DNA from 2 places in the Embleya sp. NPDC001921 genome. Region 1 is predicted to be linked to the other one. Evidence: riboswitches for the same ligand, from Rfam matches in the RefSeq annotation. Region 1 holds a riboswitch; the other holds the start of a gene.
The links. A riboswitch is a leader RNA that binds a small molecule or an ion and turns the genes downstream of it on or off. The one in region 1 is predicted to bind glycine.

Region 1 (14,830 bases):
CGCAGCGCCAGCGCGCGGGCGATGCCGATGCGTTGCCGCTGGCCGCCGGAGAACTCGTGCGGATAGCGGTTGTAGTGCTCGGGGCTGAGCCCGACCAGCTCCAACAACTCCTGCACGGCCTTCTTGATCCCGCCCTCGGGGGTGACCTTCTGCAACCGGAACGGCAGTCCGACGATGGTGCCGACGGTGTGCCGAGGGTTCAGCGAGGACTGCGGATCCTGGAAGATCATCTGGAAGTCGCGTCGCAGCGGCCGCAGTTGACCACGCGAGAGTTTGGTGAGGTCACGTCCGCCGAACTCGATGGTGCCCTCGGAGGGTTCGAGCAGCCGCATCACCATCCGCCCGGTGGTCGACTTCCCGCAGCCCGACTCGCCGACCAGGCCGAGTGTCTCGCCCTCGCGGATGTCGAAGTCCAGCCCGTCCACCGCCTTGACCGTGCCGGCCCGGCGTCGGGTCATCCCGGATCGGATCGGGAAGTGCTTGCGCAGCCCGCGCACGCGCACCAGCACATCCCGCTCCCGCGCGTCCGGGGACGCGGCTCCCGCCTCGGCGGCCTGCGCAGCTTTCACGTCGTCTCCCGCTCGGGCGCCCTCGGTCACTTCAGCGTTCCCGTTCCCTGTCCCACCCATGTGGCCGGCCACGTGCCCATCCGGTTTCGCGTTCGCCGTCCCGCTCACAGGCGCGGCCTGATGTCCTCGGTCCAGATCCGCTCGCGCTCCCCCAGGTCCAGGTGACACGCGGTGCGGTGGTTCGGCTCGATCTCCACGAGCTGCGGGACCTCGGTCTTCTCCCGCCCGTCGTTGTGGTCCGCGTACGGGCAGCGGGTGCGGAACGCACAGCCCGAGGGCAGCGAGATCAGGCTCGGCGGGCTGCCCTTGATCGGCATCAGTCGTGCCTGGCGCTCCCGGTCGAGCCGGGTCAGCGAGCCCAACAGGCCCCACGTGTACGGGTGTCGGGGCTGTTCGAACAGGGTCCGCGAGGGTCCGTGCTCGACCGCCCGACCGGCGTACATCACCAACACGTCGTCGGCGAGTTCGGCGACCACGCCCAGGTCGTGCGTGATCATCACCACGGCGGAGTCGAACTCCCTTTGCAGGTCCCGGATCAGGTCCAGGATCTGGGCCTGCACGGTGACGTCCAGCGCCGTGGTCGGCTCGTCCGCGATCAGCAGTTCCGGGTCGCAGCTCAGCGCCATCGCGATCATCGCGCGCTGGCGCATGCCGCCGGAGAACTGGTGCGGATAGTCGTCCACCCGCCGGTCCGGGCGCGGGATGCCCACCCGGCCGAGCAGTTCCACCGCGTGGGCGCGGGCCTGCTTGCCGGTCACCTCGTTGTGCACCTGGTAGGCCTCGATGATCTGGTGGCCCACCGTGTAGTACGGGTGCATCGAGGACATCGGGTCCTGGAAGATCATCGCCATCCGGCGACCGCGCATCAGTCGCACCTGCTCGGCGGTGGAGCGCACCAGCTCCTGGCCGTCCAGCCAGATCTCGCCGCCGATCCGGGCACTGGTGTTGCCGTGCAGGCCCATGATCGCCAGCGACGTGACGCTCTTGCCGGAGCCGGATTCGCCGACGATGCCCAGCGTGCGCCCGCGCTGGAGCGCGAAGTCGACGCCGTCGACGCTGCGTACCAGGCCGTCGTCGGTGGGGAAGTGCACGGTCAGGCCGCGCACTTCGAGGAAGTTCTCGGGGGCCGGCGGTGGTCCGGCCGGGGCGAGCTTGGTTGTTTCGGCCGCGGAGTCCCGCTTGCGGCGCGGTAGCAGACGGGGCATCAGGTCCTCACCCGGGGATCGACGACCGCGTAGAGCAGGTCCACGACGAGATTTGCCAGGATCACGAAGATGGCGGCGATCATCGTCACGCCGAGCACTTCGGGCAGGTCCTGTTGCGTGATCGCCTCGACGGCGAACTTGCCGATGCCGTCCAGCGAATAGACCTGTTCGGTCAGGATCGCGCCGCCGAGCAGCAGACCGACGTCCATGCCGAAGATGGTCAGGATCGGCGTGAGCGCCGCGCGCAGCCCGTGTTTGACGATGACGTCCCGCTCCCGCAGGCCCTTGGCTCTCGCGGTACGGATGTAGTCCTCGCTCATCGTTTCGAGCATGCCGGCCCGGGTGAGCCGGGCGTACAGGGCCGCGTACAGGAACGCCAGGGTCAGCCAGGGCAGGACCAGGTTCCAGGCCCAGCTTCCCGGATTGTCGAAGAACGGCACGTAGTGCACGCCCTTGAAGATGGGCCATTGATAACTGAACAACGCCAGCGCCACCAGGCCGGTGAAGAACGGTGGCAGCGAGACGCCCGCGAGCGCGAAGCCCATCGAGAAGCGGTCCCACAGGGTTCCGCGTTTGAGCGCCGAGACCACGCCGATGGACACGCCGACGACCAACCAGATCACCGCGGCGCCGGCGGCCAGCGACAGGGTGACCGGGATCCGGTCCTGCAGGCGCGGCCACACCTCCAGGTTGTTGCGGAAGGAGAAGCCCAGGCACGGCGGCGCGCAGTGCACCTTGCGGACACCGGTGTCGTAGTCCTTGCCGACGACCATGCCCTTGACGAACTTGCCGTATTGCTCGGGCACCGACCGATCCAGCCCGAGGCTGTGCTTGACCTGCGAAATCGCCTCCGGGCTGGGCGACTTGCCGACGTACCGCGCGGCGAGTTGGTCGCTTGTGGCGCCTCCCAGACGCGGTATCAGGAAGAAGATGGCGAAGACCGCCATGGTGACGATCAACAGGAGCACCACCGCTCCCGCCAGCCGCCTGAGCAGATAGAAAATCATGAGCCGGCGACCCGGTCCGGTGCGGGGAGCGGGATCACCACTCCCCGCACCGGAACTGACGGGCCTTCACCTCTCCTTCGGGCTACTGACCTCGTCGCAGGCTTACTGGATACCGATGTTGAGGTAGTCGTACATCCCGGAGTACGCGGGGGTGACGACCAGGTTGGTCACGTTCGGCGGGCGGTAGAGCAGCGACTTGGTCCAGGCGAACGGGACCATCACCGCCGCCTCCATGACCTTCTGGTCCAGTTGCTGCCAGATGGCCGCACTCGCGTTCGGGTCGATCGTCCGCGTGGCCTGGTCGATCAGTCCGTTGACCGCCGGGTCGTTCAGCTCGGACAGGTTCGTGCCACCGGCGGGCTTGATCGCCCGGCCGTCCACGATCTGCTGGAAGAAGCCGAACTGGGTGGGGAAGTCGGGACCCCACTGCATGAACATGATGCCGACCTTGTTGTCCGCCACCCACTTGGGCACACCGGCGAACTGGGTGAAGTAGTCACCCGAGGGGTACTGGCGGATCTCGATCTTGATGCCGACCTTGGCGAGCGCGTTCTGCACCGACGTGGCGCCCGCGACCTCCTTGGGCCGGTTGCTGCGCGCGGTGAGCACGGTGCTGAAGCCGTCCGGCTTGCCGCACTGCTTGAGCTCGTCCTTGGCCTTGGCCACGTCACCGGTGTGCTTGGCGCCGTTGGGGTACATGTCGGCGACCTTGGAACCGGCCAGCGTCGGCGGCATCAGGTTGGTCGCGATGTCCGCGCCGACCTCACCGCCGACCGCGCGCTGCATCTGCGCCTTGTTCACCGCGTACTGCACGGCCCGCCGGCAGTGCACGTTGTCGAAGGGCGGGGTCTTCGAGCTGATCGCCAGGTAGGCGAGCGCGCCGGAGACCGCGTCGTCCGAGTTCCCGGCCAGCTTCTGGTCGGTGAGGATCTTGTTCTGGGCGGCGGCCTGGACCCCGGTGCCGACCACGTCGAGCTGCGCCGTGTTGGCGAAGAGCCGGTTGTCGACGTCGTTCGCGTCCTGCTTCTCCAGGAGCTCGATCCGGTCCGGCAGCGCCTTGCGCAGCGGGTCGGTGCTCGGGTCCCAGTTCGGGTTGCGGACCAGGTTGACCGCCTTGCCGGGCTCGTACTGGCCGTCGACCATGTACGCGCCGGAGGCGAGGGGGTGCTTGACGTACTCCTTGCCGGTGTCCTTGGCGCGCGGCACCGGCGCGGTCTGCGGGAGCGCGGCGAGGTAGTTGAAGTCCGCGAACGGCTCCTTCATCTTGAAGATGATGGTGTAGTCGTCCGGCGTCTCGATCGCGTTCAGGCCCTGCTTGTCCGCGGAGTCCTTGTACGGGCCCTTGTAGGTGCCGTCCGGGTCCAGGTACTGGGTGAAGTACGCCGGGCCGTTGGGCAGGATCTCCTTGTCGAAGGTCCGCTCGACCGCGTACTTGACGTCCGCGGCCTTGACCTCGGTGCCGTCCTCGTACTTGACGCCCTTGCGCAGGTGGTACGTCCAGGTCTTGCCGCCGTCGTCGGTCTTGCCCACGTCGGTGGCAAGGTCCGGCGCGAACTCGTAGCTCGCGTTGCCCGGGGCGGGCTTGAAGGTCAGCAGCGGACGGGCCATCAGCCGGGAGAAGTTCCAGGCCGAGGCGTAGTACATGTCGCCCGGGTCGAGCGAGTCGAACTTGTCCGAACTGACCAGCTTGAGCGTGCCGCCCTTCTTGGTCGACTGGTTGACGACCTCGGTGATGGCCTTGTTGCTCGGCGAGTACTTCTTCTTCGAGCCGCCGCCACCACCGCCACACGCGGTTGCGGCCAACGCGGTGACCGCAACGATGCCGATCAGCGCCTGGGCCCTGCGCCTGCGAGTTACCGGGTGTTTCATCGCTGGTCGTGCCTCCTCGTGGGGACTTGCCGGATATTCAGCGGCTGCGTGGGTCCAGGGCGTCTCGAAGCCCGTCGCCGAGCAGGTTGAACGCGAGCACGGTGATGAAGATCGTGACTCCGGGGACGACCATGAACATCGGGGCGTCCTCGTACCGCGGGACGGCGCGCGCGAGCATGCCGCCCCACGAGGCGGTGGGTTCCTGTACGCCGACCCCGAGGAAAGAAAGGGCGGCCTCGAACAGGATGTTCGTGGGAATGAGCAGCGTGGCGTAGACCAGGATCGGGCCGACCAGGTTCGGCATCAGTTCCTTGAAGATGATGTGCCGGTCGGTGGCCCCGAGGCTGCGCGCCGCCTCGACGAACTCGCGTTCGCGCAGCGACAACGTCTGGCCGCGCACGATGCGGGCGATGTAGGGCCAGCTGAAGAACCCGATCACGAAGATCAGGACGGTGACCCGGAGCGTGTCGCCCTTGAGGCCGAACGCCTCGCCCTGGAGGCTGCTGCCGATCGCGATCGCGAACAGGAGCAGCGGGAAGGCCAGGAAGACGTCCATCGCGCGGCTGATCAGCGCGTCGACCCAGCCACCGAAGTAGCCCGCCGCGGTGCCCAGTACGACACCGAGCACCACGGACAGGAGCGTGGCCAGGAAGGCCACCAGCATCGAGATCCGGGCGCCGTAGACGATGCGCGAGAAGATGTCCCGGCCGTTGACCGGCTCCAGACCCAGTGGATGGTCCCAACTGGCGCCGCCGAAGCTGCCGTTGGGGATGTTCAGCACCGGGTCGAGCAGGTCGTCGTGGTACTCCGTGGGGTCTCCGCCGACGACCGAGGTGATCAAGGGTGCGAAGATCGCTACGAGTACCATGAAGACGATCACCACACCACCGGCCATCGCGACCTTGTCGCGACGGAATCGGGCCCACGCGATCTGGCCCAGGGAACGACCCTCGATGCGTACGCCGGAGGATTCGGCGATCGCTTCGGGGTGCGCCTCTCGGGCCACACCGGTGGTCTCGATCGGTGCCGTCATGGATCGACCCTCCCCGCTCACGGATGCGACGGCGGCTCGGGATCGCCGATCCCGTCGCCATACCCGGCATTGCGATCCCAATGATCTTCGGGATCTGTCGTCCGGGTGAGACTCCTCCGTGACGCGGGTCACCAACAGGGGTCGCGGAATACCTTTACTGAACCGTGATTACGTCGACACGATTCACCGGTTGATCCGCGTAGATCGGTCACGAAATCACAACAAGGCAGCGGTTGATGACGTGACGTCAGTTTTTTGGGGGCATCAGTGCCTGTTGCCCGCGATCGCCACTGTGTGCCGATCGTCGATCACCGCGTGTCGCGGGCGGCCTCGTCGAGCATGTCGATGCCGATGAAGGGGCGTGTGTGGTCGCGCATCCACGCGGCGACCGGGTCGAACGGGTCGTCCAACGCGACCGAGGACAACGTGAGTCCGGCCGGCGCCGCGGCCGAGGCGCGGGCCATCGCGTCCCGCATCCGCTGCATCGTCGCGGGCTGATCGTCCGTCAGGCGCAGCCCGATCACGAGGCGTTCGGGTCCGACCGCGGGTCGCACCCAGGCCCGATGGGCGGCTCGCACCACCTGGGTCTGGAACAGTTGGCCGCCCAGCAGCGCGTAGAACGCCGGGTCCCACAACGTGGGTTCGCCGACTTCCAGGGGGCCGGCCATCAACCGGTCCAGGCCGCCGACGATGCGTCGCAGGTCGAGATAGGGCACACCGACGCCGCCGCCCTGGGCGTGCGGATTCAGCCACAGGCCCCAGCGGTCGGTGTACAGCGAGGACGCGATCTCGGTGACCGGACAGACCTCGAACGAGCGGTCCCAGCCACTGAGACGCAGTTGTTCCTCGGACGTGAACGCCGGGGCGTAGCGCCACCCGGCCACGTCCATGTTCCCGTACTGCGCGTCCGGACTGCCCGGTTGCCCCTGCCACAACAACATCCACACGTGGGCGCCGGTGAGCGCTTCGAGCAACCGCTCGTAGGCGTCGTAACGCCCGGGTGCCACCTGGCTCAAGGCCTGCTCGACCTGGTTCACGACGTCCTCCCCGAATCCGAACCGATGTACCGATGTCGCGCTGTCCGACGCGGGCTCAGCGCTGGTCGACGCGCAGGTAGAACGGCTGGGTCCGCTCCAGCATCCAGTCCCCCACAGGATCCTGCGCCACGTCCAGGAGCACCACGTTCACCGGCCACGGACACGCGGCCCGGCCGAGCGCGCGCTCCAGGGCGCCGACCGCGGCCAGTCGGTCCTCCTCCTGCCAGCGGTCCAACTCGACGCCGATGAACAGGCACGGCGGGTCGTTCTCGATCACGCCCAGGCCGCGGCGGGCACTGAGCACGACCGGTACGTGGGTGAACTCGGCGGCGGCCGCGATCAGGAAGTCCATCGGCTCCTGGTCCGGCTCGTACAGCCGCACGCGGGCGCCGCGCGGGCCCGAGCCGGACGGTCGGGCCAGCTCCAGCACGCCGGGCGGCGGGATCGGGATGCCCACCTCGCCGCCGGGGTTGACCGCGATGCCCACGTGCGGCGGCATGCCGCGGGCGAACTCGCGCATCGGTGCGACGGTGCACGCCATCGGTCCGGCGACCCGCCGGAACTCCTCCTCCGAGGAGAACACCGGGACGTACGGCCGGCCGTCGATCTCGGTGGTGGGCAGGGTCAGTTCGCTGTCGCCCGGGTTGCCGCCCTCGGGCAGCGGCACCCATACGTCCGCCTCGGCCAGGGCCTCGAAGAGGGCCTCGGCCCGGGACGGATCACGCATCGCCGCGACGAGCGCGCTCTCCACGGGATTGGCCGGGAACGGCATGGTGGTGCTCCTCTGGTGTCCGCCGCAGTTTACTTCTCGCTCGATTGCCGTCGTCGGGACTGTCCCGGTACGGGTTCCGCGAACACGATCCGGCCCAGGTGCCCGGCGGCCGGTCGGTCGAGCAGCACGCACGAGGTGAAGCCGCCCGGAGCCGACGCCAGGGTGGGTCCCGCGTCCAGCCACGGCGTCAGCCTGGCGAGCAACTCGCGCCATTCGCGGTGGTGCCGGGCGAACACCGGTGTGGACACCCCGCGCCCGCGTTCGCGTTGGCCGGAAAGCGCCTGCTGGGCGGTCACGTCCAGGAGCAGCGCGTGCGCGGAGCTGCCGCGCCGACGGGCCGCGAGCACCAGCGCCCGGCGCAGGATCGGGTTGCGGCCGCTGTCGTGCACGACCACCGCGCCGGGGCCGCGCAGCGCCCGGGCGACCTCGCCGTAGTGGGAGAGCCGCACCAGCGGCCGGTAGACCCGGTAGGGGATTCGCCCCGCCCGTACCGCCCAGCGGGCCCGGACCAGGTCCGCGTCCAGGACGGCCACCCCGGCGCCGGGGGTGACCACGCGCGCGAGCAGCGTGCTCTTGCCGGCTCCCGGCAGGCCGGTGACCACGAGCACGCACGAGGCCGGGTAGACCAAGACGTCCACGACCCGGTCGCCGATCCCCTCCCCCGCCCGATCGCGCTCCTCCCGGAGGTCGTGCACGGACCGGGGGATCAACACGCCGCCCGTCGCGGCGCCGGTATGCGCCCCCGCCGAGTCCGTCTCCACGAGCCCTCCCTTGTGTCACAACCGTCATGCCCTGCGCATGGTGTCGCACCCATGGGTGCGCGCGCGTGCCGGTGATCCCTCGGACTCGGCCGGGCCCGGTCCCCGCGGGGTCCGGACTCGGCGGGTCCCGGTCCCGGCGGGGGATTGACGACACGCGCTAGCATGCCGGGCACAACCTCATAACGGCCGTCGACCCCACGCGGAAGAGTCCTCGCCCACGAGCGGGGCGCCGAAGGAGCAACTCCTCCCCGGAATCTCTCAGGCACCGATACCGCATGGGTCAGGCACTTCTGGAAAGCAACCACACCGCCGGTGTGGTTCACCCACGGTGCAAATCGCGAGTTCGACGCGATGAAGCTCTCAGGTTCCGATGACAGAAGGGGAGGGCACCCCACTTTTCGACCGACTTTGGTCGAAAAGGGCTGAAAGCCGTGGCAGGGAGCCCCCTTTGTTGTCGTATTCGCCGCAGTACCCGTCACCTTCCGCGCCGGCCGAGCGCGCGGCCGTTCGCCATGCCCGCGACCGGCCCGCGCCCTTGGCGTGTTCCCGCCGGCGCCCCCTCGAAGGAGCCTTCGCATGACCACCGACCGCCGGACCCCGCTCGACGCCGTGCACGACGCGCTCGGGGCCACGATGACCGACTTCGCCGGTTGGCGGATGCCGCTCCGGTACGGGAGCGAACGCGACGAGCACACCGCGGTGCGCACCACGGCCGGCCTGTTCGACCTCACCCACATGGGCGAGATCGAGGTCACCGGCCCGGACGCCGCCCGCGCGCTCGACCACGCCCTGGTCGGTTTCGTGTCGAAGATCGGGATCGACCGCGCCCGGTACACGATGATCTGCACCGAAGAGGGCGGCATCGTCGACGACCTGATCGTCTACCGGCTGGGCGACGAGCACTTCGTGGTCGTGGCCAACGCGTCCAACGCCGACGTGGTCGCGGGCAGCCTGGCGTACCGCTCGGAGAAGTTCGACGCCACCGTGCGCGACGCGTCCGAGGAGTACACGCTGCTCGCCGTGCAGGGCCCCGCGTCGACCGCGATCGTCGGTTCGCTCACCGACGCCGACCTGCCCGCGCTCAAGTACTACGCGATCCTGCGCACCGAGGTCGCGGGCGTGCCCGTCCTGCTCGCGCGCACCGGCTACACCGGCGAGGACGGCTTCGAGCTGTTCGCCGCGCCCGGCGACGCGGTCGCCCTGTGGGAGGCCCTGCTGACCGCCGGCACGCCGCACGGCCTGGTGCCGGCCGGCCTGTCCTGCCGCGACACGCTGCGCCTGGAGGCGGGCATGCCGCTGTACGGCCACGAGCTGACCCGGGACACCACGCCGTACGAGGCCAACCTGGGCCGGGTGGTCCGGCTGGACAAGCCCGAGGACTTCGTCGGGCGCGACGCGCTGGCCGCCGCGCAAGAGGACGTGCGCCGCACGCTGGTCGGGCTCACCTCGCCGGGCAAGCGGGTCCCGCGCGCGGGCTATCCGGTGGTGGACGCGGAGACCGGCGAGAAGGTCGGCGAGGTCACCTCCGGCGCACCCTCGCCCACGCTCGGCGTGCCGATCGCGATGGCGTACGTGAGCACGGACCGGGCCGAACCGGGCACGCGCCTGGCCGTGGACATCCGCGGCAGGGCCGAGCCGGTCGAGGTGGTCGCACTGCCGTTCTACAAGCGGGCCTGAGGCCGGGCTTCGGCCGGCTCCCGACACCCACAAACCATTACAAAACCGCCTGATGGATCGACCATCCGCATTCGAATGGAGAATGGACCCGTGCACGCACCCCAGCACCTGCGCTACAGCAAGGAACACGAGTGGCTCGACGAGGCGGCCTCCCCCGCCCTCGTCGGCATCACCCAGCACGCGGCCGACGAGCTCGGCGACGTGGTGTTCGTCCAGCTTCCCGAGGTCGGCCAAGCGGTCGTCGCCGGTGAGCCGTGTGGCGAGTTGGAGTCCACGAAGTCGGTCAGCGACATGTACGCGCCGGTCTCCGGCGAGGTCGTCGAGATCAACGACGCGGTCGCCGAGGACCCCGCCCTCGTGAACTCCGATCCCTTCGGGACGGGCTGGCTGTTCAAGGTGCGCATCGACGGCGAGGCCGAGGGCCTGCTGTCGGCCGACGAATACGCCGCGTTCTGCGGCGAATGATCGAGATCGACCCGATCGAGGAGCTGACAACCGTGACGATCCTGGACCGTCCGCTGAGCGAGGTGGACCCGCAGGTCGCCGCCGCCGTCACCGACGAGCTGCACCGCCAGCAGAACACTCTGGAGATGATCGCCTCCGAGAACTTCGCCCCCGTGGCGGTGTTGGAGGCGCAGGGTTCCGTCCTGACCAACAAGTACGCCGAGGGCTACCCCGGCCGGCGCTACTACGGCGGCTGCGAGCACGTCGACGTCGTCGAGCAGCTCGCCATCGACCGGGTCAAGGAGCTCTTCGGCGCCGAGGCCGCCAACGTGCAGCCGCACTCGGGCGCGTCCGCGAACGCCGCCGCGATGTTCGCGCTGCTCACCCCCGGCGACACGATCCTGGGCCTGGACCTGGCCCACGGCGGCCACCTCACCCACGGCATGCGGATCAACTTCTCCGGCAAGCTCTACAACGTGGTCGCCTACCACGTCGACGAGAAGGCCCACCGGGTCGACATGGAGGAGGTCGAGCGCCTGGCCAAGGAGCACCGGCCGAAGATGATCATCGCGGGCTGGTCGGCCTACCCGCGGCAGCTCGACTTCGCCGAGTTCCGCCGGATCGCCGACGAGGTCGGTGCCTACCTCATGGTGGACATGGCGCACTTCGCGGGCCTGGTCGCCGCGGGTCTGCACCCCAGCCCCGTGCCGTACGCGGACGTGGTCACCACCACGACGCACAAGACCCTGGGCGGCCCGCGCGGCGGCGTCATCCTGTCCAAGGCGGAGTACGCCAAGAAGATCAACTCGGCGGTCTTCCCCGGCCAGCAGGGCGGCCCCCTGGAGCACGTGATCGCGGCCAAGGCGGTGGCCTTCAAGGTCGCCGCGTCCGACGACTTCAAGGACCGCCAGCGGCGCACCCTGGAGGGCTCGGCCATCCTCGCCGAGCGGCTCACCCGCGCGGACGTCACCGACGCGGGCATCACCGTGCTCACCGGCGGCACCGACGTGCACCTGGTCCTGGTCGACCTGCGCGACTCGGAGCTCAACGGTCAGCAGGGCGAGGACCGGCTGCACGAGATCGGCATCACGGTCAACCGCAACGCGGTGCCGTTCGACCCGCGCCCGGCGATGGTCACCTCCGGTCTGCGGATCGGCACGCCGGCGCTGGCCACACGCGGCTTCGACAAGGCGGACTTCGAGGAGGTCTCGGACATCATCGCCGAGGCCCTCCTCCCCGGTTTCGACGACGCCCGCAAGGCGGCCCTGGCCACGCGCGTCACGGCCCTGGCGAAGAAGCACCCGCTGTACCCGAACCTCTGACCCACGACCTCACGGTGTCGGGTTCACGAGCACGGCCGCGGGGCCGGCGGGGCGATCCCCCGCCGGCCCCGCGGCCGTTCGCCCACCCGCTTCTCGCGTCCGGCTGCGCGGTTCCGGCCTCGGGTGGGCCGAACAGGTGACGGAACCGCATCAACTCGTGAGTGTGGCCGACGTGATCGGGTTCGGCGGGTTGGGATGGAGCCGCGGGGGTCCGCCACGACCCGATGAAGGTGCAGTCCCATGAACGACTCGCCGAACGGCTCACCGAACGACTCGTCCGACCCGACCGGCAATCCGTACGCTCCACGCCTGGTCGCCGCCGGCCAGACCTTCGACGTGATCGAGGTCGACGCGCGGCTGGGGCGCGAGGCGGTGAAGCAGTTGCGCGCGGCGGGGGTTCGGGTCGGCCCGGTGATCCACGACCGGCGCTGCGCCAAGATGGGATTCCTGGTCCCGGTCACCTCCCCGGCCCGCACGCGCCTGCGCGACCAGCGCGGCCCGAGCCGGCACGGCCTGGGCGCCTGGGTCACCTTCCCGCCCGCGCGCGGCGAGACCGGCCCGCTGGTCTGGTTCATCGCCCCGACCGAAAACCCGATCCCCACCCCGCTCGCCCCACTCGACTCCGCCATCACCCGCGCCGCCGCGACCCTGATCGACCACGGTTGACCACGGTTGACCCACCGCCCACCCTCGTCGGCCCCGGGCACGCCACCCGATGCGGCCCCGGGACACCGCCCCGCGCGCCCCACCCGACCCCGCCACCCCCCGCCCCGCCTCGACCCGCCCTGCCCCCGATCGACCGCGCCCGACCCACCGCCACCCTCGTCACGCCCCCGACCACGCCCATACGATGCGGGCTCCGGTCTGGTGATGGGGGCGACGGATGGGTGTGCTGAGACGCAAGGTCGGGGAGTTACGCGGCGAGGTGGTCGAGCACCTCTGGGTGCGGCGACGGATCCGGCAGTGGCTCTCGATCGGGTTCGTACTCGGGCTGTTGCTCGGCGCGGCGGCGGCCGCGGGCGCGGCCGCGTTGTACTGGCCGGAGCAGGACAAGCCGCTGAAGATGACGATGCGCGAGGGGGAGATACCGGTCAAGGCCCCGGCCGTGCTCAGCGGTCCGGCCGCGCTCACCGCACAGGGGCTCACCTGCGGCATCGAGTGGATCACCGGCACCCACGCCGAACACTTCGCCCAGGGCCGGCTGTGCCGGGTCAAGGTCTCCATCGCCAACAACTCGCTGGCCACGGTACGGATCGCCAACCTGGAGCAGCGCCTGGTCCTGCCCGACGGCACCGAACTGGCCATGGACCTCGAATCGATGGAGATCAAGCGCCAGCTCCGCGAGTTCACCCTCGGCGCCTCCGACACCCTGGTCGAAGACCTCTGGTTCGACCTCCCCGAGAACGTCACCCCCACGGCCATCCTCCTCCGCGCCAACCCCGAAACCCCCCAAGGCCGCGCCGAACTCCCACAAAAGGACTGGTCGAGGAAATAACGAGCCGCCTCCGGGACACGCCGAATCCGGACGTATCCGCCCCGTAGAATCAGACATGTCCGGTCCATCGAAGGAGAGCCGTGAGCCTTCCCGCATTCGATCGCGTGTGGACGCCCGAAGACGTTCTGGAGATCCACGCCGACGGTTGGCGTGTCGAATTGCTGGACGGTGCGCTCATGATGTCCCCGGCTCCCTCGCGCCGGCACCAAATGGTCTCCCGACGCCTGGCCATGCTGCTCGAGGCCGCCGCGCTCGATGCCCGAGTCGACTGCGTCGTGTACGAGAACATCAACGTGCGACGCGACAACGACTTCACTCAACCGGACGTCGTCGTGATCGACGGGGCCGCCGCCCGAGCGGGTGAGGAGTCCGGCGAGGACGACATCTGGCTCGACCCGGAGCACGTGCTGCTCGCGGTCGAGATCGTTTCGCCGGGGCAGGCGGGGCGAGACGGGGTGGACAAGCTCGAGAAGTACGCGTCGTGGGGGATCGAGTTCTACTGGGTCCTGGAACCGAACGACTCCGTACTGGAGGGCTTCGAACTGCGCGATGGCACGTACGCGTCGGTGACCCGGGTCGAGGGCGCACACGCGGCGACGCCTCCCGCACCGTTTTCGGTGACCGTCCGCCCCGACGAACTGCGCCGACTGCGCTGAGGCGCCCAGGTCCGGGCGACTCCCCCGGCGCGACGGGATCGGTGGGCAACTCCTCGGCGATGGGGTGGCGTTCGGCCCGATCCCGGTGCCGGCGGGTGCTTCGGTGAGTCAAAGCGGGTCGATCGTGGACGCGTTGCGGGTCGTGGTGCGGGCTTGAGGCGACGCCGACACCCCCTACCATCGGGCGTGTCGGCGCCTGTACGGGGGCGCGTCGTCGAGAAAGGCGCACTTGTGACGCAGTCCTTCCACCCGCCCGGATCCCCCGGAGTAGACCGGAAGCCGATGTTCGCCTTCGGCTGGATTCCGCTGCCCAAGCGGGTCGCCGAGCGCTACTTCGTGCCCGACTACCGGCTGATCGGGCGCGACGTGACCCTGGAGCGGGTGCGCGTGATCCGATCCTGGCTCGGCCTGGGCGTACTGGTATGGATCGCGGCCACCTACGGCGGTGGCGAGGACGCCGCCCAGGGCCTGATGACCAGCTTCATCGCGTCCGTGTTCGTCGCGATCATCGCGTGCCCGATCGCGGTGGCCATCATCGTCGCCCTGACCCGCTCGGACGTACGCACCGAGACGCGCAAGAGCCTGATGTTGCCGCTGCGTTCGCTCGGGCTGTTCGTGCTCGTCTCGGTGGCCACGCTCGGCGGCCTGACCGCGCTGGCGTACGGATCCAAGGAGGTCAACGCGGGGGCGAGCGTGGCCTCGTTCTTCCTCACCGCGCTCGGCCTGGCCGTGTCGCTGTGGGTGCTGCGCTTTTGGATACTCGCCGTCCGCGCGATCCCGCAACACCTGTTCCGGGCCGTGGACGGGCACCCGCTGCTGCCCGCGGTGATCGCACCCTGGCTGTCGTGGTGCGGCGCGCTGATCGACCTCGGCGACGACGGCGGCAAGGGCGCGCTGCCGGTCGGCGTGCGGCTGATCGGCACGCTCGGCGGCCCGGTCACCATCACCATCATGTCGCTGTGGGAGATCCGCCGGGTTCGCAG
Region 2 (14,830 bases), on a different contig from region 1:
GCCGGCGCGGTCGTCAACACGTCGGTGATCTGGGAGTCGCGCGGCCAGAAGTACCTGTTCGGCCCGCGCGGGGTCTCCGGCATCCTCAACGTCGAGATCACCCCCGAGCTGGCCGTGCGGTTGGCCGGCGCGTACGCCACCACGCTCAAGAAGGGGGCCACCGTCACCACCGCGCGTGACCACTCGCGTGGTGCCCGCGCCCTCAAGCGAGCGGTCATCTCCGCGCTCCAGGCGTCCGCGATCAACGTGCGCGACCTGGAGAACGTGCCGATGCCGGTGGCCCGCCAGGAGACCGCGCGCGGCTCGGCGGGCGGGATCATGATCCGCACCACGCCCGGGGTGCCGGACTCGGTGGACATCATGTTCTTCGACGAGCGCGGCGCGGACCTGTCGCAGGCCGCGCAGCGCAAGCTGGACCGGGTCTTCTCCCGTCAGGAGTACCGCCGCGCGTTCCCCGGCGAGATCGGCGAACTGACTTTCCCCGCACGGCCGTTCGACAGCTATGCCGGTTCCCTGCTGAAGGCGTTGGACATCACCGGCGTGCCCGAGTCCGGGCTCAAGGTGGTGGTGGACGCCGCGCACGGCAACGCCGCCCTGCTGCTGCCCAGCATCCTGGGCCGGCTGGGCATCGACGCGTTCACCGTCAACTCCGGCCTGGACGACGCCCGCCCCACCGAGACCGCGGACGAGCGGCACGAGGGGTTGTTGCGGCTGGGCGAGATCGTGGCCTCCTCCAAGGCCGCGTTCGGCGTACGGTTCGACCCGGTCGGCGAGCGCATGTCGCTGGTGGACGAGCGCGGCCGGCTCATCGACGACCACCGCGCGCTGCTGGTGCTGCTGGACTGCGTCGCGGCCGAGCGCGGCGGCGGCAAGATCGCGCTGCCGGTGACCACGACCCGGATCGCCGAGCAGGTCGCGGCCTACCACGGGGTCCAGGTGCAGTGGACCACCACGTCGCCGGACGACCTGGCCCGGGTGGCCATGTCCGACGACACGATCTTCGGCGGCGACGGACGCGGCGGCTTCGTGGTCCCCGAGTTCAGCACCGTCTTCGACGGTACGGCCGCGTTCGTCCGGCTGATCGGGCTGGTCGCGCGCACCCAGTTGACGCTGAGTCAGATCGACGCGCGGATCCCGCGCGCGCACGTGCGCCGGCGGGACGTGGCCACGCCGTGGGCGGCCAAGGGCATGGTGATGCGCCGGGTCGTGGAGGCGGCGGGCGACCGCGAGATCGACACCACCGACGGCGTGCGCGTGGTGGAGGCCGACGGGCGCTGGGCGCTGGTGCTGCCGGACCCGGCCGAGGCGGTCACCCACGTGTGGGCCGAGGGCCCGGACGACACCGCCGCGGACGAACTCCTGGACGAGTGGAGCCGGGTCGTGGAGCACGCGGGCGACTGACGGCCCCTGCCGGCCGCCGACTCCGGCGGTGCGGGCAGCCGTCTTGTAGGGTCTTCCCCGGCCGTGGATCGCCTGTCGCGATCCGCGGCCGGACCCGGTATCGGACCCTGCATCGAGCACTCCGTCGGGCATGGAACGATGGGGCGCATGTCATCGCGGGAGACACCAGGCACGAGCCGGTTCAGGCGGCCGGACGCCTCGATGTCCCTGCTCGTGGACATGATGACGAACAGCCTGGACGCGGGCTACGCGGAGGCCACCGCCCGGCGCGCGGTACGCGGCGACACCGGGATGAACAAGGGCCCGCTGGCCCGGGTGCTGGCCGTGGTCGGGGTCGCGCTGATCGCGATGATCCTGATGGTGGCCGCGATGAAGGTGCACGCCGCCGCCCCGCAGGCCGAGCGCGAGCGGCATCAACTGGTGGACCGGATCCACACCGACGAGGCCGAGGTGGACGCGCTCACCGCCACCGTCGAGCGATTGCGCGCCGAGGTGGACGCGATCCAGGAGGTCTCGCTGCCCAAGGGCGCCAAGGACCGGGTCGAACTGCTCGCGCTGCTCACCGGATCCGATCCGGTCGAAGGGCCGGGCCTGAAGGTGATCGCGGACGACGCCAAGGGCTCGGACAACACCGACGGCTCGACCGACCCGCGCCAGGCCGAGGCGGCGGCGAACGGCCGGATCCTGGACCGCGACCTCCAACGGCTGGTCAACGGCCTGTGGAAGGCCGGCGCCGAGGCCATCTCGATCAACAACCAGCGGCTGACCGCGCTGTCCGCGATCCGCGCCGCGGGCGCCTCGATCCTGGTCGACAACCGGCCGCTGGCGCCGCCGTATACGATCCTGGCGATCGGTGACGCCAAGCCGATGCAGGTCGAGTTCATGGTCGGCGCGGACGGGCGATATCTGCGCCAGCTCCAGGAGAACTACGGGATCCGGGTCAACCTGAGCGCACAGAAGAAGCTCAAGCTGCCCGCCGCGCTGGGCACCTCGTTGCGCTACGCGGACGTACCCGGCGGCCCGCCGCCCGCGAGCACGGCGCCGAGTACACCCTCGAGCCCGCCCGCGAAGCAGACCCCGGGCACACCGCCCGCGACGGCCACGGGCCGGAGCACGGCACCGCCGAGCGGTTCGGCCCCGCCGACCGGCTCGTCGATACCGTCGCAGAAGCAGACCGAACGAAAGGGTAAACAGTGATCGCGGTCCTCGGCCTGGTCCTCGGGGTCGTGGTCGGGTATCTCGCCCGACCCGTGATCCCGCACGAGCTGGAGCCGTACCTGCCCATCGCGGTGGTGGCCGCGCTGGACGCGGTCTTCGGCGGTCTGCGCGCACTGCTCGACGGCATCTTCGACGACAAGGTCTTCGTGGTCTCGTTCCTGTCGAACGTGGTCGTCGCCGCGCTTATCGTCTTCCTCGGCGACAAGCTGGGCGTCGGCGCGCAGTTGTCCACCGGCGTGGTGGTCGTGCTCGGCATCCGGATCTTCTCCAACGCGGCGGCCATCCGGCGGCACGTCTTCCGGGCCTGACGGGGAGTCACACATGGCCGACGAAACGGACGAGACGCGCGGGCGGCACGCCCGCCACGACGAGGATCCCCGCGACCTGGGCATCCCTCGCACGGCCGCGGAGCCCGCGCCCGCGCCCGAGCCCGCTTCCGGGCCCGGGCCGGTGCCCGAGCCCGAGCCGGAACCCGAGGCGGAGCAGGAGCCGGAGGCGCCGGCCGCCCGCAAGCCCACGGTCGAGACCCGGCGCCCGGTCGACCTCTATCACGAGGGCCGGCACATCCGGGAGCGGATCCGCGAGCAGGCCGCCGAGGTGACCTCGGAGATCCCGCCGATCACCGCGCCGATCCGCGAATCGGCGCGGGAGACACGGCAAACGCCCCAGGCGCCCCAGGTCTCCCAAGCCTCCCAGGCCTCCCAGACACATCGGGCGGCACAGGTGCCGCAGACGCCCCGGGCCGCGCGGGCGTCCGTGCCGCCCCTGGTGCCCGCGGCGCCCTCGCCCGAACAGGCCCGGGAGCGCGAGGTGTCCGGGCCGCGCGACCCCCTCGCGCGGCCGCACGCGGGAGCGCACGCGGTGGCGCGCGACACGCCCGGACCGGAAACGGATTCGAACGCGGTTTCCGAGCCGCACCCGCACGAGCCGGTCGACGATCAGCCGGGCCGCCGCAGGCTGCTCGAGGCGTTCTGGCCGCCGCGCGTGAGTCGGGCCCAACTCGTGGGCGCGGTACTGCTGTTCGCGCTCGGGGCGGGGTTGGCCATCCAGGTCCGCTCGAACACCGCGTCCGATCCGCTGCGTGGTGCGCGACAGGAGGACCTGGTCCGTGTGCTGGACGAACTCGGCGAGCGTACCCGGCGGTTGGAGGACGAGAAGCATCGCCTGGAGAACAGCCGCACACAGCTCCAGAACAGCAACGACCGGGTCCAGGAGGCGCGTGAGCAGAACGCGGCCAAGGCGGACGCCCTGGGCGTGCTCGCGGGCACCGTCAAGGCCAGCGGACCCGGTATCACCCTGACCATCACCGATCCGCAGCGCACGGTCAGCGGCGACGTGCTGCTGGACACGCTCCAGGAACTGCGCGCGGCGGGCGCCGAGGTGATCCAGATCAACGACGTGCGCGTGGTGGCCGGCACCTGGTTCAACGGCACGCCGCCCGGCGACATCGTGATCGACGGTACCAAGGTGCTGCCGCCGTACGTGTTCAAGGTGATCGGCAATCCGCAGGATCTCCAGCCCGCGTTGAACATCCCCGGGGGTGTCGTCAAGACCCTGGAGAAGAAGCAGGCGGGGGCCATTGTCACCCCCTCGCAGGAGGTGCTGATCGACGCCTTGCGGCCTGCGAACAAGCCTGGTTACGCTCGCTCGGCACCGGGCGCCGGTAACGGGTGAGCACACCTGACAGAATCAGTCCGCCGGTCGCCGTCGGTGCACACTCATCAGGCAAGAAGGGCAGGCTGTCCGCATGTACCCCGCAGATCTCGCGTACACGACGGAGCACGAATGGGTGCGCGTCATGGAAGAGATCTCCGGGACGGTGCGGATCGGCATCACCGAATTCGCGCAGGACGCGCTCGGTGACATCGTCTACGTCACGCTGCCGCCCATCGGCACCCGTGTCGTGGCCGGACAGCCCTGCGGCGAACTGGAATCGACCAAGAGTGTCAGCGACCTCTTCGCGCCGCTCGACGGCGTCGTGACCACCGTCAACGACGTGCTCGACGGTGCACCGGAGTTGGTCAACTCCGATCCCTACGGCGACGGTTGGATGTTCGAGGTACGCCTCGACGATCCCGCCGCACCGGCCGCGCTCTTGGACGCGGCCGCCTATCAGAACAGCCTGGGCTCCTGACGGCCCGGCGAAGCGGTAGGCAGTCCATCACCACGACCCACTCCTCCTGCCCCACGGGCGGGCCAGGTTCTCTCGGGGAGGTTCGCCCGTGAAGTTGTTCGCGAAATTGTTCGGTCGTTCCCGTCGCTCCGGCGACGCGCCGGCTGCCGATGCGGGGAGGTCCGGCAACCCGCCGGCCGCCCCGCCGACGATGCCCCCGGGCACCCCGTACGGGGCGTCCGCCGGCTCACCCCCCGCACCCGCTCCGCACCTGGGCGAGTCCGACGCGACCGCCGGGCATGTCGCTGTTGACCAGGAACACACGGCGCGCATAAGTTTCGGGCAACTCTCGACCGAAGGTCGAGGTGCGACCGGCACGGGTCAGGAGGCCGACGTGGTGGTGTGCGGCGCCTGCGGGCATCACAATCCGCCCGGTGGCCGGTTCTGCTCCAACTGCGGCGCTCGGCTGGGCGCGGGCGCCGAGCGCGCGTCCGAGCAGACCTCGACCATCTCGATCAGCGGCATCGAGGCGCTGGACGCGGAACCCGCGCCCCGTGAGATCCTCACCCCCGAGGCGCAGGCCGCGGTGGACGCGCTGCCGCCGGGAACCGCGCTGCTCGTGGTGCGCCGGGGCCCCAACTCCGGCAGCCGCTTCCTGCTCGACTCGGACCGCACCACGGCCGGTCGGCATCCGCAGAGCGACATCTTCCTCGACGACGTCACGGTCTCGCGCAAGCACGCCGAGTTCCGCCGCACGCCCGGGGGCTTCGCGGTCGCCGACGTGGGCAGCCTGAACGGCACCTACGTGGGCCGCGAGCGGATCGACGAGGTTCCGTTGGCGCCGGGCGACGAGGTACAGATCGGCAAGTACCGACTGGTCTTCTTCCCCAGCCGCCAAGGGCAGATCGGGTGAGTCCGGCGGCGGCCGGATCGGTCTCCTTGAGCATCGGCGGGGTGTTGACCCTGCTGCGTCCCGAGTTCCCGGACATCAGCATCTCCAAGATCCGGTTCCTCGAGGCGGAAGGGCTCATCGAGCCGCAGCGGAGCCCGTCGGGCTACCGCAAGTTCGGCCCCGCCGACATCGAACGACTGCGCTACGTGCTGCGTGTGCAGCGCGACCGTTACCTGCCGCTCCGGGTGATCAAGGATCAACTGGACGCGATGGATCGCGGGCTCGAACCGGCCGGCCCGACCCCGGCCGAATCCCCACGATCGCAGGACACCGAAGGCGATCCGGACTCGGCCGGTCGGGAGGGCACCACGGTGCTGCTCGACCGGCCGGGCCTGATCGCCGCGGCCGGCATCCAGGACACGGACCTGGCCCGGCTGGAGGAATTCGGCCTGATCCAGCCGCATCGTCCGCGACCCGGCGCCGCCGGCGACGGCGAGCAGGCGGTGGTCTACGACGGCGACGCGCTGGTGGTGGCCCGACTGGTGGCCGCGCTGGGCCGCTACGGCGTGGAGCCGCGCCACCTGCGGCAGACCAAGGCCGCCGCGGACCGTGAGGCCGCCCTGGTCGAACAGATCGTCGCGCCGCTCCTGCACCGCAGGGGCGCCCGCGCGAAGGCGGGCGCCGAGGAGACCGTGCGCGACCTGCTCGCGCTCACCTCGCGCCTGCACACCGTCCTGGTCACCACCGCGCTCGCGCCCCGCCTGGGCCGCTGACCCGCGTCGCCCGCGCCGCCGCCGACGGGCGCCGATCGGACCGCGAGGCGGACCGGGACGTGAACACAGGGCCACGAAGAAAAAACGACGAATCCCCGACCTATTCGGCCCCCGGGGATCGGTGACCGACAGCCGAGCGCGCTAGTGTGGCGATGTGAACGAGCTAGAGGTTGTGGGCGTCCGGGTGGAGATGCCCTCTAACCAGCCGATCGTGCTCCTACGGGAGACGGGGGGCGATCGTTATCTCCCCATCTGGATCGGCCCGGTAGAGGCGACGGCCATCGCGTTCGCCCAACAGGGCGTGGTACCCGCGCGTCCTCTGACGCACGATCTCTTCCGGGACGTGCTGGAGGCGTTGGGCCAGGAATTGACCCAGATCCGGATCACCGACCTGCGCGAGGGCGTGTTCTACGCCGAGCTGGTCTTCTCCGGCGGCGTGGAGGTCAGCGCGCGTCCGTCGGACGCGATCGCGCTCGCGCTGCGAACCGGGACATCGATCGTCGGCAGCGACGCGGTCCTGGACGAGGCGGGCATCGTGATCCCCAACGAGCAGGAGGACGAGATCGAGAAGTTCAGGGAGTTCCTGAACGACATCTCGCCCGAGGACTTCGGCACCACGAGCCAATAGTCGGCCCGCCGCGGCCGGGTGCACGTCCGAAACCGCCGACCGTCCCGCCCGCCGCTCCCGGCGAGGCGGTAGCGGACGGCGGTTTTTTCGCGTCCGGGACCGGTCGGCGCCCACGCGGGCCCGCCGGCGCGCCGCCGATCACGCTCGATCCGGCTCGATCCGCTTCGATCAGAGGCAAAGCGGCCAGACCTACCCCTGGGCAACCGGTTCAAACCACTCGTGCGAGCAGCGTCACTCGGCGTGCCGAACGGCCCGGTCGTTGACGCGCTGTTGGTGACTGCCTACCGTCGAAATCGACAGTTCCGGGATGACCCCTGCGCGTTGCACCTCGCCGCCTGCGGCCCGGGACTGAAAGAGACTCTCCGCGCCGTACTCGGGCGCGGGGAGACGAAAGGGAGGTCGGCGTGAGCAGCACCGGCGACATCACGGCGGCGGAACGCGCCCGCACGGCACGTCCTCTGCCGGCGACCGACCCCGGTGCGGGCCCCCGGCGGCAGGACGTCACGCCGCCCGGCACCCCGTCGGAGGACGTCGGTTACCGGGGCCCGACGGCGTGCGCGGCGGCCGGCATCACCTATCGCCAACTCGACTACTGGGCCCGCACCGGCCTGGTCGAGCCCACGGTCCGCCCGGCCCACGGCTCGGGCACACAGCGGCTGTACGGCTTCCGCGACATCCTGGTGCTGAAGATCGTCAAGCGGCTCCTGGACACCGGCGTCTCGCTGCAGAACATCCGGATCGCGGTGGCCCACCTGCGCGGTCGCGGGATCGGCGACCTGGCCGGGATGACCCTGATGAGCGACGGTGCCAGCGTGTACGAGTGCACGTCCTACGACGAGGTGATCGACCTGGTCCAGGGTGGTCAGGGGGTCTTCGGGATCGCCGTGGGGGCGGTGTGGCGCGAGGTGGAGGGCTCGCTCGCGCAACTCCAGGGCGAGCACACCGGCACCGGGGAACCGATCACGCAGGTCCATCCGGGTGACGAACTGGCACGCAGACGCCGGGACAAAGCGGTCTGAGGCGCCCGGGGCGGGTGGGAACCGGTTCGCCGGGCAGGACGTCCCCATGGACGTGATCCTTCGTCGGCCGACCCCGCCGCGCTCGCGGCGGGCCCAACGGCGCGGCTATCAGGCCGCCGTCCTGCTCACGGTGGCCGGGCTGGCCCCGATCACGGGGCTGCATCTGTACGCCGGGAACCGGGTCCGCACGGTGGCCGACGTGCCGCACGAGGACGTCACCATGGTGCTCGGCGCGGGTGTGCACGGGGACCGGCCGTCCGATCTCCTGGCCCGCCGGCTCGACGTCGCGCTCGCGTTGTACCGCGCCGGCAAGACCCGGGTGATCCTGGTCAGCGGCGACGGCGGAGGCAACCGCTACGACGAGACCAGGGTGATGCGGCGCTACCTCGCGGACCGGGGAATCCCGCGACACCGGATCGTGACCGACGAATCGGGATTCTCCACCTGGGAGTCCTGCATACGCGCCAAGCGCGTCTACGGGATCGACCGGGTCATCGTGGTCACGCAGAGCTTCCATCTGCGCCGTGCGCTCGGCCTGTGCCGGGCCGCCGGGATATCCGCGTACGGCGTCCCGGACGAGTCCTTCGCGTGGGGCCACATCGGGCCCACCGTGTACGGAACCGGTCGCGAGACGCTCGCCGCGATCAAGGCGACCGGGCAGATCGTGCTCAAGCCGGATCCGCGGGTGAAGGGCCCGGAAAGCGACGAGATCCGACGCGCCCTGAGCGGTTGAACGCGCGTTCTGTCGCACCCGTGCGTCATCATTGCCCGGTGTGAGACAGGCCCCGGGCATCCTCCATCTCGACATGGACGCGTTCTACGCGTCGGTCGAGCAGGTCGCGAAGCCCAGTCTGGCCGGCAAGGCGGTGATCGTCGGCGGCATCGGCGTGCGCGGCGTGGTGGCCACCGCCTCCTACGAGGCCCGGGTGTTCGGTGTGCGCTCGGCGATGTCGATCGGCGAGGCCCGCCGGCGCTGCCCCAACGCCGCCTTCCTCGGCCCGCGCTTCGCGCTCTATCGCCAGGTCAGCGACACCGTGATGGAACTGCTGCACCGCCTGTCGCCCCTGGTGGAGCCGCTCAGCCTGGACGAGGCGTTCGTCGATCTGGAGGCGGGCCCGCACGGCGGCACCCTGGACACCGAGCGGGTCACCGAGATCGCGGTGCGCCTGCGCGCGGACATACACGCGGCCACCGGGCTCACCTGCTCGGTCGGCGCGGCCACCTCCAAGCTGCTGGCCAAGATCGCCTCCGAGGCGGACAAGCCCGACGGGCTGTGCGTGGTCGCGCCCGGGACCGAGCGGGCGATGCTCGACCCGCTGCCGGTGCGCGCGCTGCCCGGGGTCGGCCCGGCCACCGGCGACGTGCTGCGCCGGGCCGGCCTGGACACCGTGGCCGACCTGGCCGCCGTCGACGAGAGCGAACTGGTCCGGCTGCTCGGCCAGGCGCACGGACACGGCCTGCACGTGCTCGCCACCGGGCTGGACGCGCGTCCGGTGGTCGCCGACCGGGACGCGAAATCGGTATCCGTGGAGGACACCTTCCCCACCGACCTGGTCGACCGCGAGCGCATCACCCGGGAACTGGACCGGCTCTCGATCCGGTGCGTGGAGCGGTTGCGCGCCGCCGGACGCTCCGGGCGCACGATCGTGCTCAAGCTGCGGCGCTACGACTTCAGCACGCTGACCCGCTCGGAGACGCTGCGCGGGCCCACCGACGACCCGGGGGTGGTGCGCGAGACGATCCGCCGGTTGGCCGCGCAGGTGGACGTCACGGGCGGCGTGCGGCTGCTGGGGGTGGGCGTCGGCGGGCTGGCCGACTTCGCCCAGCAGGACCTGTTCGGCACGGCCGAACCGGAACCCGCCGAGTCGCACGAGGAGGACGCGGAGGCCGACCGGGAGGCGCCGGCACAGGCCGCCCCGGAGCGGGTCTCCTGGTCGCCCGGCCAGGACGTGGTGCACGAGGAGTTCGGGCCCGGCTGGGTGCAGGGCAGCGGCGTCGGGCGGGTCACCGTGCGGTTCGAGGTACCGGGCGGAAAACCGGGCCGGGTGCGCACGTTCGCGATCACCGATCCCGCGCTGCGACCGGGGGAGCCGATTCCGCTGCCCGCCGCCGACGGGGGATAGCCCGGGTGATCCGGGGCAGGCGCCGGGCAGACGACTCCTCGGGGGTGTCCCGACAATGACTGATGTCAAAGAGCGGCCGGCGCGAGGGCAGGGTGCCTTCCGATCGGTTCGCCGCAGGCTCGGCCTGCCCGCCTTCCTGGTCACACTCCTGGTCGGCTTCATCGTGCTGGCCCTGGTGCTGGTCGGCCTGGTCAACCTGCTGCCCGGCAAATTCAATCCGTTCGGCGAGACCACCAAGGACCACAGCGGACCGGTGATGCTCAAGGCCGTGCAGGATCTCAGCCGCTACGAGGCGGTCAGCGGCACCTTCCAGGTCGTGGTGGACCTGGAGAAGGACGCGAAGTTCCTGCCGGACGCGGTCCGAGGCCAACGTACGCTGTTCGTCGGCGTCGGCCAGGTGGGTGGTTTCGTGGAGTTCGGCGGGATCGGCCAGGACGCGATCCAGACCTCGCCGGACAACAAGAGCGTGACCATCAAGCTCCCGCACGCGCGGCTCGCGCCCGCCGCGCTCGACCAGAAGAACAGCCACGTGATCGCCCAGGACAAGGGCCTGTTCGACCGCTTCGGCGACTTCTTCTCCAGCAATCCCGGCGATCAGCAGCAGCTCTACGTGCTGGCGACCAAGAAGATCGACGACGCGGCGAAGACCGCGGGACTGGTGGAGCGCGCGGAGCGGAACACCACCGGCATGCTCCAGGGGATGATGCGCTCGCTGGGTTACACCACGACCACTGTGACCTACGCCTAGTGCGAAGCCCCTGGTGGGTGTCACGCTGATACCGTTGTAGCCGCCCATTACGTTCGCGCGGGAGAGTCCTCGTGTCGTGCACACGAGGCGCCGAAGGAGCAACTCCTCCCCGGAATCTCTCAGGCACCCGTACCGCGTGGTCGTGGGCACTCTGGAAAGCAGGATCCGCGCGTGGCTCGCCGAGTCGGGTCGGATCCTCGCCGACGGTGCAAATCGCGCCCGTGGGAACCGGTCCGACCGGTACTCCGGGCGCGGTGAAGCTCTCAGGTACAGATGACAGAGGGGGAGGCCGGTGGACGCGCGACCCGCGTGTCCGTCCAGGAGCGATCCAGGAGGCCTTTCGCGATGACCCCGCGCACCCCCGCCCCGCGTGCTCACGCCGTACTCCCCTCCGGCCCCGGCTCGTTGACCGGCCTGGAGGCCGCGTCGCCGTTCACCGGCCGGCACATCGGTCCGGACACCGACGAGCAGGCGAAGATGCTCGCCGCGATCGGCTACGGATCCCTGGACGAGCTGACCGACGCGGCGGTGCCCGCCGCGATCCGCGCGCTGGAGGGCTTCGAACTGCCCGCCGCGCGCAGCGAGGCCGAGGTGCTCGCCGAGCTGCGCGAGCTGGCCTCCCGCAACAGCGTGCTGACCTCGATGATCGGGCTCGGCTACCACGGCACCTTCACCCCGCCGGTGATCACCCGCAACGTGCTGGAGAACCCGGCCTGGTACACCGCCTACACGCCCTACCAGCCGGAGATCTCGCAGGGCCGGTTGGAGGCGCTGCTCAACTTCCAGACCGTGGTCACCGACCTGACCGGCCTGGACGTGGCGGGCGCCTCGCTGCTGGACGAGGCCACCGCCGCCGCCGAGGCGATGACCCTGGCCCGCCGGGCCGGGCGGGCCACGAGCGACGTGTTCGTGGTGGACGCGGCCACGCTGCCGCAGACGATCGCGGTGGTGCGTACACGCGCCGAGGCGCTGGGCATCGAGGTCGTGGTCGCCGACACCGCACAGGGGCTGCCCGAGGGCGGCTGCTTCGGTGTGTTGCTGCAGTACCCCGGCGCCGACGGCCGGGTCCGCGACCTGACCCCGGTGATCGAGGCCGCGCACGCGCACGGCGCGCTGGTGGCGGTCGCCGCCGACCTGCTCGCGCTCACCGTGCTGCGCGCGCCCGGCGCGATGGGCGCCGACATCGCGGTCGGCACCAGCCAGCGGTTCGGCGTGCCGATGGCCTTCGGCGGCCCGCACGCGGGCTACCTGGCGGTCCGCGAGAAGCTCACCCGCAGCATGCCGGGCCGGTTGGTCGGGGTGTCCGTGGACTCCGACGGCGCGCCCGCCTACCGACTCGCGCTGCAGACCCGCGAGCAGCACATCCGCCGGGAGAAGGCGACCAGCAACATCTGCACCGCGCAGGTCCTGCTGGCCGTGATGGCCGGCATGTACGCGGTCTACCACGGGCCGGACGGGCTCACCTCGATCGCGCGCCGCACCCACCGGTACACCACCGTGCTCGCGGCCGGGCTGCGCGCGGGCGGCGTCGAGGTCGTGCACGGCGACTTCTTCGACACGATCACCGCGCGGGTGCCGGGCCGGGCGCGGGACGTGCTCGCCGCGGCCCGCGCCGCCGGGATCAACCTGCGCCCGGTGGACGCCGACCACGTCGCGATCACCTGCGACGAGACCACGCTGCGGGCGCATGTCGAGGGGGTCTGGGGCGCGTTCGGGGTCACCGGCGACGTGGCCGCGCTGGACGCGGACACCGCCGACGCGCTGCCGACGGCGCTGCTGCGCGACACCGAGTTCCTGACCCACCCGGTCTTCCACACGCACCGCTCCGAGACCGACATGCTGCGCTACCTCAAGCGGCTCGCGGACAAGGACTACGCGCTGGACCGGGGGATGATCCCGCTCGGCTCGTGCACGATGAAGCTCAACGCCACGGTCGAGATGGAGCCGATCACCTGGCCCGAGTTCGCGAACCTGCACCCGTTCGCGCCGGTCGACCAGGCCGCGGGCTACCTGGAGCTGATCGACGGGCTGGCCGACTCGCTGGCCCGGATCACCGGCTACGCCAAGGTCTCGCTCCAGCCCAACGCCGGTTCGCAGGGCGAACTCGCGGGCCTGCTCGCGGTCCGCGCCTACCACCACGCCAACGGCGACACCGCCCGCGACGTGTGCCTGATCCCCTCCTCCGCGCACGGCACCAACGCGGCCAGCGCGGTGATGGCGGGCATGCGCGTCGTGGTGGTCAAGACCGGTGAGAACGGCGACGTGGACCTGGCCGACCTGCACGACAAGATCGAGCGGCACCGGGACACGCTCGCCGTGCTGATGGTGACCTACCCGTCCACGCACGGCGTGTTCGAGGAGGGCATCGAGCAGGTGTGCGCGGCGGTGCACGAGGCCGGCGGCCAGGTGTACGTGGACGGCGCGAACCTGAACGCGCTGGTCGGGCTGGCCCAGCCGGGCGGCGCGATCGGGGCGGACGTGTCGCACCTGAACCTGCACAAGACCTTCTGCATCCCGCACGGCGGCGGCGGTCCGGGCGTGGGCCCGGTCGCGGTCCGCGCGCACTTGGCGCCGTACCTGCCCAACCACCCGCTCCAGCCCACCGCGGGCCCGGAGACCGGCGTGGGGCCGATCTCGGCCGCCCCGTGGGGCTCGGCGGCGATCCTGCCGATCCCGTGGACCTACCTGCGCCTGATGGGCCCCGACGGCCTCAAGGAGGCCACCCAGGTCGCGGTGCTGGGCGCCAACTACATCGCCAAGCGGCTCGCACCGCACTTCCCGGTGCTCTACACCGGCCCGAACGGCCTGGTCGCGCACGAGTGCATCATCGACGTGCGGGGGATCACCAAGGCCACCGGCGTCAGCGTCGACGACGTGGCCAAGCGGCTGATCGACTACGGCTTCCACGCGCCGACGATGTCCTTCCCGGTGCCCGGCACGCTGATGATCGAGCCGACCGAGAGCGAAAACCTGCGGGAGATCGACCGGTTCTGCGACGCGATGATCGCGATCAAGGGCGAGATCGACCGGGTCGCGTCCGGTGCGCTGCCCGCCGAGGACAACCCGCTCGGCAACGCGCCGCACACCGCCGCGTTGCTCGCGGGCGAGTGGACGCACGCCTACACCCGCGAGGAGGCGGTCTTCCCGGCCGGTGTGGTGCCGGCCGAGAAGTACTGGCCGCCGGTGCGTCGGATCGACGGCGCCCAGGGCGACCGCAACCTGGTCTGCTCGTGCCCGCCGATCGAGGCGTACGGCAACAACTGACCTCGACCGCGCGGCCCGCTCCCGATCGAACGCGCTTCGATCAGGGGCGGGCCGCGCCGTAGGTCAGCAGGTGGGCCACGGACGCGGCGAACCCGGGCTTGGCGGCCAGGTCGCTGCCCAGCACGCCGAACATCAGCGCGCCGCTGAGCGACTCGAAGAGCAGATCGGCGTCCACGTCCGGGCGGGCCTGGCCGCGCGCGATCGCGTCCGCCACGAAGGCCCGGAAGATCGCCCGGACCGGGTCCATCCGGGCCACGAGCAGTTCCTTGAGCTCGGGCTGGTCGCGGTACTCGGCGAGCAGCCCCGGCACCGCGCCCGCCGTCTCCGGGCGCCGGAAGGACTCCAGCGCGGCCTCGGCGAAGCGCAGCACGCCGGTCGCGAAGTCCTCGTGCGGCAACGGCCGGAAGCTCATCTCCCGGGCCGGGTAGACCGCCTCGTGCACCAGGTGCGCCTTGGACGGCCAGCGGCGGTACACGGTCGGCCGGGTGACCCCGGCCCGGCGCGCGACCGCGTCGATGCTGACCCGGTTGTACCCCTGCTCGGCGATCAGCTCGCGGGTCGCGGACAGGATCAGTTCGTCGGTACGCGGATCACGCGGGCGACCGGGCCGAGGGGTGCCGCCAGTGCCCATGGGGATGGAACTCCCAGTCG

Region 2: it holds a riboswitch for glycine, as region 1 does, so the genes downstream of both, gcvP (aminomethyl-transferring glycine dehydrogenase) here and gcvT (glycine cleavage system aminomethyltransferase GcvT) in region 1, are expected to answer to the same signal.

The regions. Positions count from the first base shown of each region.
Region 1 covers NZ_JBSFEO010000080.1:3,663-18,492, reverse strand. The annotation lists gene ACWCPW_RS48500 (ABC transporter ATP-binding protein) at 1-629, opposite strand, end outside; gene ACWCPW_RS48495 (ABC transporter ATP-binding protein) at 674-1,774, opposite strand; gene ACWCPW_RS48490 (ABC transporter permease) at 1,774-2,781, opposite strand; gene ACWCPW_RS48485 (ABC transporter substrate-binding protein) at 2,884-4,650, opposite strand; gene ACWCPW_RS48480 (ABC transporter permease) at 4,688-5,683, opposite strand; gene ACWCPW_RS48475 (enhanced serine sensitivity protein SseB C-terminal domain-containing protein) at 5,992-6,720, opposite strand; gene ACWCPW_RS48470 (enhanced serine sensitivity protein SseB) at 6,776-7,492, opposite strand; gene ACWCPW_RS48465 (AAA family ATPase) at 7,522-8,253, opposite strand; glycine riboswitch at 8,444-8,537, shown strand; glycine riboswitch at 8,538-8,640, shown strand; gene gcvT (glycine cleavage system aminomethyltransferase GcvT) at 8,830-9,930, shown strand; gene gcvH (glycine cleavage system protein GcvH) at 10,021-10,395, shown strand; gene glyA (serine hydroxymethyltransferase) at 10,392-11,696, shown strand; gene ACWCPW_RS48445 (hypothetical protein) at 11,937-12,362, shown strand; gene ACWCPW_RS48440 (hypothetical protein) at 12,580-13,191, shown strand; gene ACWCPW_RS48435 (Uma2 family endonuclease) at 13,272-13,847, shown strand; gene ACWCPW_RS48430 (hypothetical protein) at 14,079-14,830, shown strand, end outside.
Region 2 covers NZ_JBSFEO010000002.1:283,565-298,394, reverse strand. The annotation lists gene ACWCPW_RS03070 (sugar phosphate nucleotidyltransferase) at 1-1,401, shown strand, start outside; gene ACWCPW_RS03065 (DUF881 domain-containing protein) at 1,549-2,598, shown strand; gene ACWCPW_RS03060 (small basic family protein) at 2,595-2,927, shown strand; gene ACWCPW_RS03055 (DUF881 domain-containing protein) at 3,385-4,293, shown strand; gene gcvH (glycine cleavage system protein GcvH) at 4,367-4,753, shown strand; gene ACWCPW_RS03045 (FHA domain-containing protein) at 5,127-5,645, shown strand; gene ftsR (transcriptional regulator FtsR) at 5,672-6,397, shown strand; gene ACWCPW_RS03035 (bifunctional nuclease family protein) at 6,552-7,025, shown strand; gene ACWCPW_RS03030 (MerR family transcriptional regulator) at 7,430-8,044, shown strand; gene ACWCPW_RS03025 (SanA/YdcF family protein) at 8,091-8,777, shown strand; gene ACWCPW_RS03020 (DNA polymerase IV) at 8,818-10,167, shown strand; gene ACWCPW_RS03015 (DUF4230 domain-containing protein) at 10,223-10,915, shown strand; glycine riboswitch at 10,964-11,060, shown strand; glycine riboswitch at 11,063-11,199, shown strand; gene gcvP (aminomethyl-transferring glycine dehydrogenase) at 11,261-14,179, shown strand; gene ACWCPW_RS03005 (TetR/AcrR family transcriptional regulator) at 14,220-14,810, opposite strand.